Regions from separate parts of the Paenibacillus sp. CB74 genome, predicted to be linked through region 2. Evidence: riboswitches for the same ligand, from Rfam matches in the RefSeq annotation. Region 2 holds a riboswitch; each other region holds the start of a gene.
What was found. A riboswitch is a leader RNA that binds a small molecule or an ion and turns the genes downstream of it on or off. The one in region 2 is predicted to bind cyclic di-AMP.
Positions count from the first base shown of each region.

Region 1: it holds a riboswitch for cyclic di-AMP, as region 2 does, so the genes downstream of both, ACX9NY_RS32160 (C40 family peptidase) here and ACX9NY_RS13230 (C40 family peptidase) in region 2, are expected to answer to the same signal.
Region 3: it holds a riboswitch for cyclic di-AMP, as region 2 does, so the genes downstream of both, ACX9NY_RS23145 (C40 family peptidase) here and ACX9NY_RS13230 (C40 family peptidase) in region 2, are expected to answer to the same signal.

Region 1 covers NZ_JBVMUS010000002.1:420,283-426,643, forward strand. The annotation lists gene asnB (asparagine synthase (glutamine-hydrolyzing)) at 1-627, opposite strand, end outside; gene ACX9NY_RS32160 (C40 family peptidase) at 841-1,314, opposite strand; cyclic di-AMP (ydaO/yuaA leader) riboswitch at 1,320-1,453, opposite strand; gene ACX9NY_RS32165 (response regulator transcription factor) at 1,624-2,331, opposite strand; gene ACX9NY_RS32170 (sensor histidine kinase) at 2,442-3,833, opposite strand; gene ACX9NY_RS32175 (nitrite reductase) at 4,012-4,641, opposite strand; gene ACX9NY_RS32180 (WD40/YVTN/BNR-like repeat-containing protein) at 4,851-5,753, opposite strand; gene spoIIP (stage II sporulation protein P) at 6,031-6,361, opposite strand, start outside.
Region 2 covers NZ_CM146009.1:3,010,859-3,017,219, reverse strand. The annotation lists gene ACX9NY_RS13260 (glycosyltransferase family 4 protein) at 103-1,233, shown strand; gene ACX9NY_RS13255 (YkvI family membrane protein) at 1,366-2,421, opposite strand; gene ACX9NY_RS13250 (xanthine phosphoribosyltransferase) at 2,626-3,207, shown strand; gene ACX9NY_RS13245 (hypothetical protein) at 3,305-3,634, shown strand; gene ACX9NY_RS13240 (hypothetical protein) at 3,754-3,972, shown strand; gene ACX9NY_RS13235 (carboxymuconolactone decarboxylase family protein) at 4,114-4,443, shown strand; gene ACX9NY_RS13230 (C40 family peptidase) at 4,542-5,006, opposite strand; cyclic di-AMP (ydaO/yuaA leader) riboswitch at 5,012-5,143, opposite strand; gene pelA (pectate lyase) at 5,571-6,361, shown strand, end outside.
Region 3 covers NZ_CM146009.1:5,222,238-5,228,598, reverse strand. The annotation lists gene motB (flagellar motor protein MotB) at 1-140, opposite strand, end outside; gene motA (flagellar motor stator protein MotA) at 127-927, opposite strand; gene ACX9NY_RS23175 (hypothetical protein) at 1,162-1,455, shown strand; gene ACX9NY_RS23170 (hypothetical protein) at 1,551-1,676, shown strand; gene ACX9NY_RS23165 (4a-hydroxytetrahydrobiopterin dehydratase) at 1,707-2,003, shown strand; gene rbsK (ribokinase) at 2,049-3,032, shown strand; gene ACX9NY_RS23155 (c-type cytochrome) at 3,107-3,466, opposite strand; gene ACX9NY_RS23150 (GNAT family N-acetyltransferase) at 3,617-4,111, opposite strand; gene ACX9NY_RS23145 (C40 family peptidase) at 4,466-4,936, opposite strand; cyclic di-AMP (ydaO/yuaA leader) riboswitch at 4,940-5,077, opposite strand; gene ACX9NY_RS23140 (hypothetical protein) at 5,323-6,174, opposite strand; gene ACX9NY_RS23135 (M1 family metallopeptidase) at 6,185-6,361, opposite strand, start outside.

The DNA of each region.
Region 1 (6,361 bases), on a different replicon from region 2:
TACAATCAAATAATGGCCGGCTTTCAATTTATGGATTCCTTTGAACATGGTTGAAGGTTCAGGTACATATTGAAATGTAAGATAATGATATAGCGCATTTTCATCTACTTCCCGATCAATCCTGCCTGAAGCCAGTATCGATTTAATTTCAGAACCAATCATGTATCCAAAGGCGGTTTCACTGAAATATACAGGCTTTATTCCGAAATGATCCCTTGCCGCAAATAAAAGATCTTTTTTTCGATCCCATATGGTGAAACCAAACATGCCCCGTAAATAGCTGACACATTTAATTCCAACGTCTTCGTAAAGCCTCAGCAGCACTTCAGTATCCGAATCTGTATAAAATGTATAACCTTTTTGGCTTAACCAATCCTTCAACTCTTTATAATTATAAATCTCCCCATTGAATACAAGCCAAATATCTCTGGTCTTATTGGTCATGGGCTGCGCCCCGTGCGCGATATCCAGTATACTTAATCTCCTGAAGCCCAAACCGATATGATCATTGATGTACATACCTTCATCATCTGGGCCACGATGAGCTATGGAGTCTGTCATATTTTGCAGAAGGTTTGCATCTACTGGCATACGATATTTGTTATATATACTTACAAATCCACACATTTGGCTAATCTCCTCTATTCAATATAAGATTAGTTTAGCCTTCATGTATGTGGAATTTGTGAAAATAATATGGTCTGTACTATAAATCACAGTTTCCTTAGTTATCTATTTATTTTCAGGTTTTGTTCGACTAAAAATGATGGTATCTGTTCAGAGGTAGTTATGAAACAAAATGGACAAACCCGTGAATTACTCACGAGCTCGTCCATTTTTTTAATGACTATCGTCAATCATTTTAAGGTAGTTCTGCTCGCTAACCACTCGGCGAGCTGTAACATATCTGGTTTTATAATAACTTTCAGATAAGCTACTAATTCGAACACCTTTACTGCTTGAAGAATGTGCAAATTGATTATTACCTACATAAATACCTGCATGGGAGATGCTACGACCATTCGTATTGAAGAAGACGAGATCTCCTGGACGGAGTTCTTCTTTCTCTACAAACGATCCCTTCTTTGCTTGCATACTGGAGGTACGCGGCAAATCTAATTTAAACGCATTAAATACATACAAGATAAAGCCGGAACAATCAAAACCCGATGTCGTTGTGCCGCCATATAGGTATGGTGTTCCAACTACTTCTTTTACTTCTGCAGTTAGTTTTGCCTGACTAGCAAATGCTCCCGTTGCAGTGGACGTAAATAAAACTGTTGCTCCAAGCACCGACAAAATTACTTTTTTCAAACTCTTGTTCCTCCCTTTGTTGCCTACGGAGTTAGCTTAAGGATTCGGTTAAAGGATCCCTATATTCTTTTTGTGCAAGAATAATTCACCCAACAAATGGTTCCCCCGTTTTCAAGACGAAATTCGGCAAAAATAGTTAAAAATTTGTAACCATAATGAGTATTATAGTTTTAAATTGTGTGGATTTTATGTAGAAATTTCGTAAATCTTAGTCTACGAAAAAATGAAGCGACCGCCCCCTGTCGAATTCAGGTAAGCAATCGCTTCTTAACGCATTCCTTTTTTTGTTAACGGACAATACAGTATCGCTCACGGCCCCTCTACACTATATAACCACTTATAACCTATACCCCAAACCGTTTGAATGGGGTTTTGGTTTAATCCAGCCAACTGCAGTTTCTCGCGGATATTTTTGATATGAGTATCAACGACTCGATTATCCCCGAAAAAATCATTTCCCCACAGACGTTCTATGATTTCATCTCTAGAGAAGACTCTTTGTGGATTTCCCGCCAATATAAGCAGGATATCAAGTTCTTTTTGGGTAAACTCCAGACCTGTGTCTAATACCAACACCTGTCTTCTATCTGGATAAATAATCAGATCCGAATACACGATCTTTTTACCGGCTTCTTTTAAGCTCGAAGACTGAGAAGAACGTCGAATAAGCGCATACAGGCGAGCAATAAGCTCATCCGAATTAACAGGTTTCACCATATAATCATCTGCTCCTACACCTAACCCATGTACCTTATCCTTCACATCCCCTCGAGCTGTAAGCATCAATATTGGTGTTTCACTAAAATCTCTGATTTTTTTACAAAGATGCCAACCATCCATATCCGGCATCATAACGTCTAATAAAATGACATGATACGAATGTTTCTGAAGATAGGACAGAGCTTCGGTTCCATTATGAGCTTCCGTAATATCAAAACCTTCTTTAGTTAAATAAATACGCAAGAGATTTCTCATATTCCATTCGTCATCAATAACTAATGCTTTCAACTTATTCATACGGTCACCACCACCCAATAAAATCTATAACATCATAGCCTACACCAAAGGCCATGAACTTTTTCTTCTTACTGTGACTTTTAAAATCATTAGCTCATTTGATTCACATATTATAATTTAAAGCTATGTGGTTTCAATGAAGATGTGATGGGAGGGAAAAATATTTTAAATGATGTGCCCACTCCAATCTTACTCTCTACATTTATTGTTCCTCCTTGTTGTAACACAAGACTTTGAACAATAGACAGCCCAAGTCCTGTTCCTCCATATTCACGTGACCTAGATTTCTCAACTCTGTAAAAGCGTTCAAATATGAATGGAAGTTCTTCAGCTGAAATCCCTGGTCCGGAATCGCTAATATTAATCGCTACTCCACCTACTTCGGAAGTTAGTGAAACTTGGATATTCCCATCAGCTGTGTAACGAATTGCATTATCCAATAGGTTTAAAATGATCTGTTCTAACCGATTGGGGTCCACAAAAATATGGGGTACGGGACTCAACTTACTTTGAATAGTAAGATCTTTCTCTTGGGCTTTTAATTGAACCTTATCTATAGACCTCTGGATGATCGAAGTGGGTTCGACTGACATTAGCTTCAAGTCAATTTTACCTTCCTCCATTTTAGACAGTTCAAAGAGATCATTTATGATTACATTCAAACGTTGTGCTTCCTCTGAAATAATTTGTAGATATTTTTTCTTTTCTTCTTCATTTTCCACAAGATCTTTTGCCAAAATATCCGCATACCCTTCCAAGTAAGTAATGGGTGTCCTCAATTCATGGGAGACGTTGGCAAAAAACTCAGAACGATTATCTCGATATTGCTTTAATTCTCTAGCCAGGTCGTTTATGGCTTGTGACAATGAACCAATCTCATCTTTAGTTTCTACAGGAATTTTTAAATTCAGTTCTCCTTTGGCAATCTGACGAGTTGCTTTTTCAATTTTTAACAAGGGATTAGATAATCTTTTAGATAAAAAAAAGATGCATCCCATCGCGAGCAACAGTGATCCAATGCCGGCTATAAAAAGTAAATTTCTGATCGTTTGGATCGATTCTTTCATGTTTTCTAGAGAACTAATCACATAAATTCCTTTGACTGTTGGAATTGTGGTCACGGGGATACCATGAAGCAAGTAAAGTTTGTTATTAAAAGTGAATTCTTTTTCCACCTTCTGCCCTTCTAACAATTTATCATTCTCCCAGATATATTCAGGAAGGGTAGGAGTGCCTGAAGCCTTTGATTCAAGGAAGGTTCCTTTTGAGCTCAAAATATACATCTGTACCCCCGTAAAATCGGCCATTTGTTCTGCACCGTTACCTTGCTCCTCAAGCATAGAGGACAAATGTGCTGCTAACTCGTTGGCTTCATCGTGGACTTTAGATGATAAGAAATTCGTAAATATGAGGTTAAGTACAATACTTAGCAATATTAAAATTCCAATAAACAAACTGAAAATGGTAAAGCTCAGTTTCAAATGAATTTTATTCCATGTCAAATGCATCACCTTTTTTATCGTTATTAAGAAAACAAAACAGTCGCCAAAATGGCGACTTCATAAATTCTCCCCTCAGAAAGGACGAGACTATTTTTTACTTTGAACAGTACTATGCATTAAATTTAGATATTACAATGGACTTTCCCCATTCAGTGGTTGATTTCATTTTCGCCATTTACTATAAATTTAAAGCCACTCCCTTTAATTCTTCAACAGAGATTCTCTTCAAAAACTTACTGAATTTTTCTTTACCTTTTGCGTGTACTTTGTAGTAATCAATTATGTTCAATACAGTTTGTGTCACTTCCGCCTCCGTTAAACCAGCTAAAAAAAGTTCCGCTAAAGAAGCTTTAATTCCCTTTGGATCTCCACCAACATAAATATCGAATTTCTCTTTCATTTTAACGATGCCGATATCTCTCAGAAGGGGTTCACTAGTCCCAAGTGCGCAGCCAGCATATCCGACCTTAAGAGGTGTCGGTGTCAATATACCCGCTATAGCTTTATTTAATTTTTGAGCAATATCTAGTCCAGCATCCTCAGCTCCCCTACAGAAGTTGCAGGCTATCAAGCTCTTGGTTGCAAAACCTGCTGGGTTTACCTCAAGTCCAATGCTTCGAAGATTGTCCGTTATAATCCTTTCCGATTCAACCGATACTTCAATATATAATTGTTTAAACAGAGTCATTTCAGTCTTTTGCTCTGGACCCATAAGTTTACTAATGGCTGAAAGTTGTTCCGCAGTAAATAAGCTTCCTCCTACTTGAACCGGTGGAGAAACCGCAATCATCAACCTTTCATTGTCCACCTTTTTTTCCCCTTTAACCGATTTATTTTTCCTTGGATACCTTGATCGTAATTTAACGACTTTAGTATACCCCCCTATGGTATTATATTCAACCCTTTCTTTTCACTACATAGTATGATGAAAATTCTATTCAACCTATCATTATTGACAATATCCTTACAGATATCCATCTGTCCGTAGTAAGGATCGGATTATATCTGAGCTGTTCTTCATGATTCCCTTAAAGACCATTTTGCTCCACCATCATTGCTTTCATAAACCGAATACTGATCTGTCACGATGATCAGCCGATTTGGATCTTGCTTTGAACCTTTGATCCCCAAAGGCATCTCACCATGTAAGTCTACCTCAAGGTCAGACCACTTTTCTAAATCTGTAGATTTTAAAAGACCACTTTCTGTCATGATAATCGTGCCTCCATCGGATAAAGAAAGTACCTCGTATGCTGGCTCGTTGGTAATCTGGATTTGCTCTATATCGCTGCCCTTGATGTTATAGCGAACCAGACCTGTTTCCGTAGCAGCCAAAATGGTTTCTGTAGCCGAGGGAAGTATGGAAATGGAATAAGCCCCTTGAGGTATGCTCCCGACATTTTGCCACTGTTCACCTCCATCTTTCGTTTCATACAAATTTTTGTCAGCACCAGCGAGCATCGCAAATAAATGACTTGAGTTCTTCGGATCCATTGCTAAATAGTGTACATCCGGCTCATTGGGTTTTGCTTGACTTGGAAGACCATTCTCAGCAGTTTCCCAGGTCTCCCCGCCATCATTAGAACGTTTTACAAATCCATGCCCTGCAACAATAATGTTTAAGGGATTATTGGGATTCGTTTCAATTGCCATCACATCACTTGTCATAAGATCTTTAAAAGTTCGCTGCCATTTTTGATCTATAAGTTCATATACTCCGTTATGAGTACCCATCCATATGGTTGTATCATTGGCTGCATAACTAAAGATATGAGGATGGGTGTTGGTCTGGGCTGTTAATACATCCAAATTTGATTCCTTTTTAACCCCTCCCCAAATAGCAAAACCGACAATCACCACTAATAATAATGCGAAATAAAAGCCGATACCCAAGGTAAACCCTTTTTTCTTTATAGGCATGTACCGTTCTCTCCTCACCACTGATAATGTTAGGTCATTATAGAGAAAAATTGTGAAGATTCTGCGGGTTTTAGCGTAGAAATGAGGAGGAAACTCTATTAGTACATGATGGTATAGCCTAAAAATTATTCATTTAACAGCTTGAGCCATATGGTTAAGCTTCATGGATGAATATAGCCAATAGTCATAATTTCGACTTCGCTTTAAATTGGGGAGAAATCGCAATAAAAAAACCCAATCAGCGAAAGCTAATTAGGGTGTGGACGATATCTTGCTACTATGAAAGTGTTGATCCATGGTCTTCATGCCAGATTTGGTGAATTACATCGGCCAATATTGAAATCGTCCTGTAATTTTCTTCTAATACATTTTCTACACCGCCGATTTCGATAAGGGCACTAGATTCAGCAAGCGATTGGTTGTATTTTCCGTTACCATTAGAATGATCTTTTGAGTATATGCCCTTCGATAATCCTGGTATTTTTTTGTTTAATTTGTTTTGTAATCTGGTGGCAAATTTCATCGTTTCTTTCCAGTTGGGATTTTCCTTTCCTACAACAAAATATAATTGCGCATAATTAAGCTTGTCAAAAACAATGGTCGTTTGA
Region 2 (6,361 bases):
TTGAGAGGGATTCTCATTTTGTATCTTTACTGAACATATGTTCTGGTATATCATGAATGAAGATGTATGGAAAGAACGTAATTAGAAAGGGGGAAACTAACAGTGAGATTGCTGCAGGCGCTTTTCTTTCCTCCGGAGCAGCCCGGAGGTGTATCCTCTATGATTCCGTATATGCAAGAGAGATTTACAACCCCAAGGTGGGAAATGGATCTGTTCTCGTTGCCGAAGCGGATTCGCAACAAGGGCAGGGAGGAAGTTCATTTCGAAACGTTTGACTGGACTGAATATCAGGATAGTCCTGTTGTCCAAAAATATATTCAAACCTATCGTGATTATCTATGGTGGACCAAGTTGCGTATTCAGAAGCCCTATGATCTGATTCATGCTCACCATCCCATTGCCGGACTTGCGATGAAAACGGTCTTCCCGGATACACCTCTCATTCAGACGATTCACTCCAGTTATGAACGAGAATTAATCCTTAATGGACGCATTGAAACGGACGGACCGGAGCATCAATTCCTGCTTGCGATATATGGTGAACTGGAACATCAGGCAGAGCGTCTCTTGACGGTGTCAGACTCGTTCCGTCGTTATCTGGCTCCCTACGTGAAGGAACCTGATGTCATCGGTGTGATTCCCAATGGATTTGATGAGAAGCGCTTTAAGCCGATTCCTCATGATAATGCGATACCACAGCTAGTGACGGTATGTCGGCTTGTTCCGGCGAAAGGATTGGATATTCTTTTCAAAGCCTGTGCGGAACTCAAGGGCCGAGGTCATGATTATGTGTTACATATTATTGGAGATGGACCGATTCGTCCTGATCTGGAAGAATTGGCGCAGCGATTAGGGATCTATAATGAGACCATTTTCTATGGTTACACACTGCACCCTGAGGAATTCATGCCATTCTTTGATATTTTTGTACTTCCTTCACGAGCAGAGGCATTTGGTTCCGTTTTCGCTGAAGCGGCGCTGAGTTGTCTTGCCCTTGTGGGTACGGATGTAGGTGGAATACCCGAACAGATCGAGAATGGTAGCAATGGGTTGCTTGTACCGGCAGAAGATCCTTCTGCACTGGCTGAAGCGCTTGAAAAGGTGATGCTGGATCCGGCTTATCGTTATGAACTTGCCCGTTCAGCATGTGAAAAAGCCAAAACACATTACTCGCTCGGCAGATCAGTCAATGAGCTGAAGAAGATGTATCTACAGTTTCCCAGCAAGACCTAAAAGAGAGAACAAAAAGTGCGAGCCGCTGTGCTAAACAGCGGCTTTTTTTTCATGCAAAAGGTGTGCGCATGAGTGATGAATTGTGGTTATGAAGCAAACGTATGCACATATTCATGAAGTACATAAGCATGTTTATATATTTTTGCGTCCACGAAATGTACCCCAGCGGTTTAATACCAATTTGGCTGCCCAGAACAGTGCCATACTTCCGAAGATAGGGTAAAGGATAGATAGCAGAGAACTGAATCCAAACTGACTGAGTGAGTAACAGAGGAGCATAATGGTTAATGTAATGAAACGGGGATGAACGCGTATATGTTGTCTGAGTTGCAAGGTCATGCCATAGATATCCGCAACAAACGTACTGAATATTTCCATAAAAATAAGGGATACATATACAGATTGTACTGCCCATCCAAGTTGAAAGGCAATGCTGCCCATCGGAATTTCGAATTGGATGATGCCGGGCATCTGTGCCGACATGGCAAAATGGGCTGCCATTAGCATGAAACCTACGCCAATTCCACCCAATACTCCGCCCCACTTCAGCACATTCCGACTACGAATCTGGTTCCCTACAGGCACCAGAACAGCTTGAGCTAACGCCAGATTAAATGAAGTGTACAACAGTGGAGACAGCCATACTTGAATAGGATTTGAGTCTGTCGTCAGTGTGATGAATCGGGAAGCTCCCGGATGATGGATGGTACTTGTGATCATGAGCAGAGATAACAGAAGCATCATAGGCACGACAATGCTATTCATTTGAAGAATAGCTTGGATGCCCCGACCGAGAAGCAGATATGTCCCTACAAGTGTGACGATTAGACCGGTCTGATAATGCAAACCGAGATGTTCGACAAAAACGGAACCTGCTCCGGCAAGCATGACACTGTTCACGCCAATGAGAATGAGAAGGGTCACCCAAGTGATCCATTTGCCCGCCTTGTGGCCGAATAAGTGTTTGTTCAGATCCTCATAAGAGCGGGATCCGGTATCGTGGGCGATCAGCATCATTTTGGTACCTAACCAGACAAAGAGCATGGTGGATAAGCCTATGGTGACGGTGGCCCATTTGCCATACTGGGTAAAAAACTGCAAAATTTCCTGCCCTGTAGCGAAGCCGGCTCCGACAACCGTTCCGATGTATGTAAATGCGATCTGCAGCACCCGAAATGCCTGTTTCATGTGTTTCCCCTCTCAGGACCCTGTATAGTTTGGACATGCGGGTACCATGGTACAAGGTATGCTTGACCCACGAAAGTCATGACAATCGATCATGAGCTTTGGCTTGAATCGCGTCTGAAGGACAGCGTCCAGGCAATTTCGCTTGAACTTATAGATAGATATATGATACTTTTACCTCATAAGATAGGCTTGGGAGGTCAAATCATGGAATTATTGAAACAACGAATTTTACAAGAGGGTGTTGTCATCTCGGATCAAGTATTGAAGCTGGATGGTCTGTTGAACCACCAGATTGATCCTGCATTAACGATGGAGATGGGGCGTGAATTCGCTGCCCGTTTTCGTGAAAGTGGAGTGACCCGTGTAATCACGGTAGAATCCTCAGGGATTCCGGTTGCGTTTGCCGCGGCCTATGAACTTGGGGTGCCACTTGTATTCGCCCGTCGCAAAAAAACACTTCTAGCTGATCCTGATGCTTACTGTGAACGCGTACCGTCCTTTACCAAAGGAATTGTAACTGACATTATGGTATCTCGCGAGTTCATTCATGAGAATGACCGTATTTTGTTCATTGATGATATTATTGCCAATGGAGATGCCGCTCGTGGCGTCATCAAAATCATTGAGCGTTCCGGTGCGGAACTCGTCGGATTCGGTGTTGTGGTAGAGAAATGTTTCCAGGCAGGGGCACGAACGATTCGTGAACAGGGGATTCCGGTGGAAGCCTTGGTACGCATTCGTTCCCTGAACGATGGGACGGTACAATTTGACGATAACGAAATGTGACATTTTAAAGGAATAGGGCCTATTTTTTGAACTATGCCTTTGCATGGCCGCTAATTTCATTTATAATGGGGTTATGTTAGGGAGAGGAGGCAACACCATGGGGAACCAACCGGCAACAGAACAATTCTTTAATGATAAGCTGGCGGAATCGAAAGTTCATTTTGAACGTGCCCTGGATTGTAAACATACGGAATTCGATGACCTTTATCCCTATATGATTGAACATCCTCAATTTTTCTGGTACAAACGCTATGTTGCCTGGTCAGAATTACTGACGATTGTAGGCTTATGCGAAGAGTTGTCCTTCTCTTGGAAAGAACAATTTACACCGCATCAAGTGGAGTACCTTGAAGAACGTGTGATGTCCGCCAAAGTGCTTGATTTTTGGTTCGAGAAGAACGACAGCAAAGAGCACGCGCAGCGGTAACTTTCAGTCGGGACATAATTTCGAATGACATGACAGTCCAATACAGTCACGTGAGACCTAAATGACTTTTCATTTAGGTCTCTTTTTGTAAATAAATTTGGAATATAGGAGCCATGAACATGATTAGTGATACAGAATTGGACGCCCTGCGTCTGTCAGGTGAGAAAGTCAGAGTAGTACGGGACGAGCTCGAATCGAACGATGTAACCGGGATTGTCGTTGCCTGGGATGGCGAGCAGGTACTTATCCGTCGTCAGAATCGACGTGTCGTCAAGTTGGATCGTGGTTACCGCTATCAGTTGTTCAGCGAACCCCGGCAAAGTCCACTTGGTGAGTAACAACGATCATTATGTCAGAAGTATGAGCGTACAAATGTTTGGAATTACCATGATTTCTTGGCATAATTGACTCACTCGGGAGAGAAGATAGGTACAGTGAAGAAATTCTGTAACTATAGCCGAGAGGGTGTGCTGCAAGACATGACATTGATGAATGATAAAGTTCATGCCTACAAGGATCAGATTGGAGCATTAAGTGATGTGCTGCCAGGTGTGGTGAAGTCGTATCATGAGTTTACCGGAGAATGCTTCCAACCTGGGGCGATTGATGCGAAGACCAAACAGCTCATCGCGCTTGGTATTGGCTTGTTCGCCAACAATGAGGTATGTACCTTCTATCATGTAGAAGAAGCACGTGCCAAGGGCGCTACAGATCAGGAGATTATGGAGACCGTTGCTGTGGCTGGAGCTGTAGGAGGCGGACATGCCCTGTCCCAGGGCGCGATGCGAGTGCAGAAGGCGCTGCATTAAGTGTAGATGGAGGTAGTCCAAGGACTGTCCTCCTAAAGAGGAAATCAAACAAAAGAGGAGGTTCCGGTTGATCCGGAGCCTCCTCTTTGATATTATCCCTACATTTTCCCTAACATTTTATCGTACATAAACTGTCCAGTTACCCGACGTGCTGTTACGTAACGATCATTGAAATAAGGATTGCTCATTTTGGTGATGCTTACCCCTTTGCTGCTGGATGCATGTGCAAATTGTCCGCCGCCGATATAAACACCTGTATGTGAAATGCCTTTGCCTGTTGTGTTAAAGAACACCAGATCACCTGTCCGAACATTGCTCTTGGCTACTGGAGTACCTGCTTTGGCTTGCTGTTGCGAAGTACGTGGCAATTCAATGCTGTATTTATTGAAAATATATCTCATAAACCCGGAACAGTCGAACCCGGCCAGAGTCGTGCCACCCCACTTGTAAGGAATACCTGTCATGTTGTTCACTACGGAGTTAATACTGCTTGCCTCTGTGCTTGTTGCCCCGGATGTAAATAGTACAGCCGCTCCAAAAATGGAGATAATCAGTTTTTTCAAAATCAATGTTCTCCCTTCGATGCCTACGGAGTTAGCTAAGGGTTCGGTAGAAGGTTCCCTATATTTCCTATGTATAAGAATAATTCACCCAAAATGGTTCCCCCGTTTTCAAACCTGAAACTCGGCAATGAATAATTAAGTTTTTGTAACTATTTGAAACTATATTGCATAAATGCGTAATTGTCAAACCCTTTTAAACCCCTTCGTAATACCTCAATGTTAGCGGAATTAACGATTTTATATGAAAGAAGGCGTCAAGTTTGGGTATCATTGATGACAAAAACGTAATTATTGATTCGTTTGAGACGAAATTGGATAAATAAATAAGTTTGTCATGAGTTAAAAGAACTATCCGTTATGTAGAATTTAAGAGATTATATTCATTAAGTTGCATATATTGACAAAAATTGATTTTTTGCATATCATCTGATTATCCAATCCACATATTGGATAAAAATAGATTTTATTATGTTATATATTTAAATTAAGGAGGTTTAAGGACGGGCGTTATAGGTAAGGTAGAATTGTGGATGTTATTACAATGAACATGGGAGAGTGTTACATTTGAAAGCAAAGAAAATAGTTACTTTTGTCCTGGCATGCGCCATGGTGTTCTCAACAGTTGGAATTGCAGTTCTACCTGTAGGGACGGTATCTGCTGCTGATGCATCGGGTACTACAGCGAGTATTTCAGATATTTTGAAGAACCAACTGCCGGATGGAGGTTGGAGAAAAGATTATAAACAAACAAGTGGAGAGTGGGCGAAGTCCACGATTGACAACAAGGCTACATATTCAGAAATTAGAAGATTGGCGAAGGAATTTAAAAAGACGAATGATCCACGCTACTCCACAGCTGCAATCAAAGGAATCAACTTTTTGATCAATATGCAGTATTCAAACGGCGGATGGCCACAAGTCTACCAAAGCTCTGGATATCACAAGCATATTACCTACAATGATGATGCAATGATTAATGTAATGATCATGCTCGATGAAGTAGCAACACGCAAAGGTGATTTCTCATTTATCGACAGTACACTTGCTAATCGCAGTAAAAATTCAGTTGCCAAAGGTGTGGAGGCGATTCTGAATACTCAGGTCGTCTCAGGCGGGAAGCTTACAGCATGGGGACAACAACATGATTCCAGTTCCCTTAAACCAGCGAGCGCAAGAATCTACGAAGTACCATCGCTGACAGCTGGAGAGAGTGTAACGATTGTTAAATTTCTGAAAACAAGGCCTGCTACCGCTAAAATTACCGCATCCATTAAAGGAGCAGAGGACTGGTTTAACAAGGTGAAAATTACGGGTTACAAGTATGAAAGGGCAAATGGTGATAGCAAGATTATCGC
Region 3 (6,361 bases), 2.2 Mb from region 2:
AACTTGGCCGCATCGAGTGAACTCATGGAGAACAACGTGATAAACAGGGCAAGCAACAAGGTCATCAAGTCAGAATAGGGAAGCAACCAGCTCTCGTCTATATGTTCTTCATGTGGTTCGTGCTTTTTAGCCTTTTTCACCTGATGATCCCTCCTTCTCTTCCAGTTGTTTGCGTTCGGAAGGTGTCAGGAATACGGATAACTTTTGATTGATGGCAATGGTGGATACACCAGATTGTATGGATAACAACCCTTCAACCATCATCAGCTTGATCTCCATTTCTTGCTTGGACATCCGCTTCAGTTTGTTAGACATCGGGTGCCATAACACGTAACCACTAAATATACCAAGGAGTGTTGCGATAAATGCTGCCGCAATCGCATGGGAGAGTTTCTCCATGTCACTGAGATCGGCAAGTGCTGCGATGAGGCCTACAACGGCCCCGAGAACCCCGAGCGTTGGCGCGTACATCCCCGCCTGGGCGAAGATCAAGGCACCGCCGCGGTGGCGCTCCTCTGTAGCATGAATATCTTCCATCAGTACATCACTTACAAATTCCTGATCGTTGCCGTCGATAATCATACGCATACCGCCACGAAGGAACTGATCGTCAATCTCTTCTACTTTTGATTCCAGTGCAAGCAAACCTTCACGACGGGTAGTGGAAGCCCAATCCATAAACGTGCCGATCAGAGACACTCGATCAATAAGTACTTGATTTTTGAAAATAATCGCGAAAAGCTTAGGAATTTTCTTAACTTCTGACATAGGAAATGCAATAAAAATGGTTCCTGCCGTACCAACAAAGATAATAACGTAGGCTGCCGGATTGTTAACCAGGTTGATTAAGGGCGCACCCTTCAGGAACATACCGAGTACAAGGGAGACCAGCCCAAAAACTAGTCCAATAATCGTTGAAATGTTCATCATACACCTCATCCATGAGATAAAATTGAATCCTTTCAAGCGGCTGTATTCGGGCTTCCGGACGAATTTTTGGCCGCAATCCGTTCAATGTTAGGCATTCCTTGCGGTTGCTAAAACAGTTCAAACGGTCATATATAGTATTTATCGACCAGAAGGCCTTTTTTTTTAAGGGCTATTTTCAGGTATAATAAGATCAAATCCGCTCCTTAGGGGCCGAATAGGAGTGAAAAGCCAATGGGCGTAAAGCATGGACGGGATTATGAAGGAATTTTGACAGATCTGACAACGGCAATTGGACGCATACCGGATCGGTATGTTTTCTTTGAAATGGACGCGGAAGAGTGGGAGAGACTCGCTGCACCTGAGCAACTTGAAGTGGATGAGGCGTTGGCGGAAGATTTGTTCTATGCACTGGGCGAAGAGTCTGTGATTCCGGTTGGAAGTGGCGTGGTCATCCATGATAAGGAACAGCACCGCATTCATATTCTGATCGGGGAAGAAGAGTTAACATTTGTACCTTTAATCTAGTGTATATACATGCATTTTAAGGTGTATGAATGGAACTGGAATTTTCCACAAAGCCTTATGGTTAGTGGTTCTACGCCATATAAGTTGATTGGATTTTGAAGCTTGTCCGTGGTAAGATGTTACTCGTGAAATGGGCTGATCGCATGGCGATGAGCCTGGCCTTTGAGGTTGCTGACGATAGCACCGAAGGTGTTGGTGGTTATACGGACGCACGTCTGTAATGTACCATCCTATGGGGAGGAAGATAACGCATGGTTTTTTCGCAAGAGGAAGTCGAAGCTCATCTGGGAAGGCTGGAAGGCTGGGAACTGGAAGAGGGACGGTGGATTGTACGCAAATTTGTGTTCTCCAACTACATGAAAGGGATTGCATTTGTGGATGAGGTCGCTGCGATCTCGGAAGCGTTCAATCATCATCCTTTTATTACGATTGACTATACAACGGTTACGCTGCGTCTCACGTCATGGGATGCGGGCGGTATTACATCTGTAGATATTAAGGAAGCAGGGCAGTACAACGAAGCTTATGACAAAATGAGGTCGGAATAACGAAGTTGGTTATTATCGCGCGGCCGGAAGTGAGTGAACCCATACATGTCAGACTATAATCAGGAACAACCTCTTATTGCTGTCGTAGGCAGTCTCAATATGGATCTCGTGGTGAAGACAGATACGATTCCGGAAGAGGGAGAGACAGTGAGCGGTGAGGAACTCCACTATCTCGCTGGCGGCAAAGGTGCAAATCAAGCTGTCGCTGCTGCGCGTCTGGGTGGACAGACCACAATGATTGGTGCGGTGGGATCGGATAGTTTTGGCGAACGTCTGCTGCACAGTCTGACGGAAAGTGGTGCAGATGTCTCGCAGGTTCGCAGATTGGAAGACACGGTTACAGGGACAGCTTCCATCTGGCTCTCTCGGGGAGACAACCGGATTATCGTTATTCCTGGTGCGAATGGGCAAGTAGTGCCTGAGATGCTGGAAGAAGCGGATACGGTAAAAAGCCTGACTGCAGCCGCAGCGGTGCTGCTACAGCTGGAGATCCCGCTGCCAGCGGTTACCCGCGCCGCCCAACTGGCGGCTGAAGGCAGCGCACTGGTGGTGCTCAACCCGGCTCCCGCGGTGCCGGGTCTGCCCCAGGAGCTCCTGCGGTGCGTGGACGTTGTCACGCCGAACCGCAGTGAGCTTGCCGTGCTGACCGGCCGGGATCATCTCCGGCCGGAAGACCTGGATGCGGCGGTCGCAGAGCTCGCCGCATCCCTCGGGGCCGCTGTCGTCACGACGCTCGGCCCCGAGGGGGCTGTGTACGCGGCGGCGCCTGGTGGCCGCGTACAGGCAGGGCGTGCCGGCGCATGCCGTGCGCCCGGCTACGCCGTAAGCGCCGTCGATACGACCGGCGCTGGCGATTGCTTCAACGGCGCGTTGGCGGTAGCCCTCGCGCGCGGTGAGACGTTGGACGCGGCCGTAGGCTTTGCCATGGGTGCGGCCGCGTTATCCGTGACGAAGCTCGGCGCCCAGTCCGGGATGCCGTCCGCACGTGAAGTGGAGGCCTTTCTGGCCGAGCATGCGGCAGATGCCTAATCAATAGCATAACAAAGAGGCTCTTATTCTCCCAAAAGGGGATTAAGGGCCTCTTTGTTATGTGTGTGCAGAGATTACTTCTTCTCTGACAGCCACATGGCGATATTAGCAATCTCTTCATCCTGCAGTTTGCCCTTGAAGGAAGGCATACCGCCACCTTTACCTTTGACAATCGTAGTGTAGATCTTCTCCAGATCATCCTGGCTGCCGATGTTTGCTAGAGCAGGTCCTACGCCACCCTGAAGCTGATCCCCGTGACAGGAGATACAATTGGCTTTGACCAGTGCTTCAGCCTGTCCGGCATCCAATGTGACTTCCGGCATGGTAGGCTTGGCTTCTTCAGCCACTTCTTCTTTCCCTGGAAGCGTAAACATTAAAACAATAGCTAAAGCGCATGCTGCAAAAAATACTCCGCTCATGATCCATTTGTGCATCCCTTATGTCCCCTCCAGAATGAAAGATCATCTAACCTGAAACTATCCATATCATTATAACGGAACCTGTACTGACATCATAGCATTTTGTGGGAAATTTTTGAACTAATCACATAACAAGGCGCAAATTTGGTTGTTTTGCAATGGATTTTAATCACGAGGCCCTTCATAAACCATACAGTGAAAGGGCTTCAAGCCGCTTGGGGTCTGTCGTTCGTATGTATCCTGGGTGACAAATCCACTCTTTAGATAGACTTGAATGGCACGAGCATTCCAAGTGAGCACTTCCAGATCGAGCTCATTCATCGGATTTCGGCGAATGGCTTCCTGTACAATGGCCGTGACAAAAGCTGTCCCTTGCCCCTGACCACACAGCTCTGGATGCATGCCGAGGCCAATCCGGGTTACCCCTTGAAGTGGGAAGTATTGAGCAAATCCACATATACGATCGTTCTGATCCAGGACAATCGCATATTGCTCCTGCCGCAGCTGTGCATCTCCGAATTCCACTTCCAGCGCTTTCATCTGCTCCCAGGGGAGCCAGCTGTAGATATTGTAAGGCGGATCATACTGCCAACTGCAGATGAGCTCCGCATGTTCTTCTCGCATGGGTACAACGTGAAACGTTACGGGGGCTTCCTTCATACACCTGCATGCTCCTTTCCTTGAAACAGAACTCTCTGTCCACTCTACAAAAGAGATATTCATTTAGCAAGTCTCTCTTACCAGAAAAAAATATGAAACAAAAGTTCCGGTAATTCCGTTTATATTATAACAGGATGGGTAAAAACATCATAAGGGCACGGACGAACGAGCACAAAATGAGCCTGTTGATGTTGCAGGATAGCCCCGAGCGTAACTTGCAATATGAATCAGGATGGAAGCACAAAAAAACCGCCGGATACATTCCTGCGGAGAATGTACCGGGCGGTTCTGTTATGCTTCTTGCTTCGTTACAGTATGGTTCATGGTTACAGTATCATGTTGCTCAGCTTGTCCCTAGTCAAGGGCCAGTGATTCATACGCGTCCGTGCTCATAATCCGTTTAGCGCCAACATAACGATTGGCCCAATAGCTTTCACTCAATGCACTGATCGTAACACCTTTGGAAGAAGAAGAGTGTGCGAACTTTCCATCCCCTACAAAGATTCCTACATGGGATACGCCTTTACCTGTAGTATTAAAGAATACCAGATCGCCAGCTCTCATTTCCATGCGGGATACGGAATCGCCCATGTCGAATTGGGAACTGGATTGGCGTGCCAAATCAATACCCAATTTGTCGAATACATACCGTGTAAATCCGGAGCAGTCAAAGCCGTTAAGCGTTGTTCCCCCACTTTTGTATGTAGTTCCCATTGCTGAATCAATTACTTTATCCATTTTTGAATCTGCGAATGCGCTACCTGCACCAAGCGATAATGCGAATGTGATGCTAAGTACAGCTGCGGTTAATTTCTTCTTGAACAAGAGATATTCCCCTTCCAACGCCTGCGAGGTTAGCTTAAGGATTCGGTTGAAGGTCCCCTATGATCCCTCTGTAGCAAGATCAATTCACCCATAACTGGTTCCCCCGCTTCCCAGGTGCCAGGAATTTGGCTATGCTAGTTATGCACCTGCGAAATCAAGAAATGACGATTTAATTTTAAGTAGTTACAAATATGAATGTAAAGATTACAAAGTTGTTACTAAAAACTCACTGCGATTATTGTAACAGAGGAGTACGTCTTTGGCAACGTTTAGCAACAAAATTAGCAAAAAAAACCTCGACCTTTGACGGGGAAAGGTTGAGGTTTGCCTATTTATAAGTACATAGCAGGCCATGAGTTTAACATGTGATGGTAACAATTTTTAAACTAAATGCTCTCACCTTTGGATACTTTGGACTGCCACAATCGGAAATGGCTGCATATTTTCCACAGACTCAATAGACATCTGGCAAGTGGATACGTCTGCTGTAGTATAAGTCCGGTAAGTCCCGTTAATAACCATGAGGCTGAAGTGAATGCCCCAAAGACGAGTAAGTGGACTCCGCCCAGCAGGAGAGCAATGCCGATAACGGCGATGAGATGACGCAGTGCAATCCAGAGTGCTTTGAGGGTGCCGTGAGCCCCGCCTTCTCCTTCTGGTGCCGACACACCGAACTGCATGTAGAGCATGACATGGTGGATGACCCATCCATATACAATCCAGGCAGCAACATAAGGTATACCAGGCAAAAGTAATTGAAGGGAATGAAATCCGTCCATGAGGATCGAGTAGAGCTTCGGTATGAGCCAGTAGGCGGGCAGAAGTATCAATAATGTACGTATGGTGTGCAGCAGCAGCATCGGTTTCCACAGTTTTTTGATTCCACGGACGAATGGGATGCGCTCTTCTGTAGAATTAAAGTGCTGAAGTGAGTAGAGCAGTCCTGCCTGAATAAGGGGGCTGATCAACATGCGAACCAGCAGCATGCCCCCCAGAATCCATAGATAACGATGAACCTCCGGATGGGTAGATAGGTTAAGTTGGCTTTCCATTTTGAACAAAAGTGTACTCAGTTCCCCGGCATCAGAATCTGGATAGCGCAGGAGGAGTGGGATGACTGCCGATTGTACCATTCGATAGAAGAAATATCCCCAAATGAGTTGATAAAGAAATAAGAGTGCCGCAATGAACATATGCTGACGGACGAGAAACCAGCCTTCACGTATTTTCGCTTTCACCGTATCCACCTCACCATGACAGACCTCCGAATATGGCTTCTATTAGTTTGGTTACACTCATGCTCCAGCGGGACTTCGTCTGCTCATCCAGTCCGGATTTTAGGAAATTGTTCATATGGCGGTTCTCCAGCACGATCGTGTACAGGGGATCGGTCATGGCCCAGGCTACGGGGGATGTGTGCGTTAA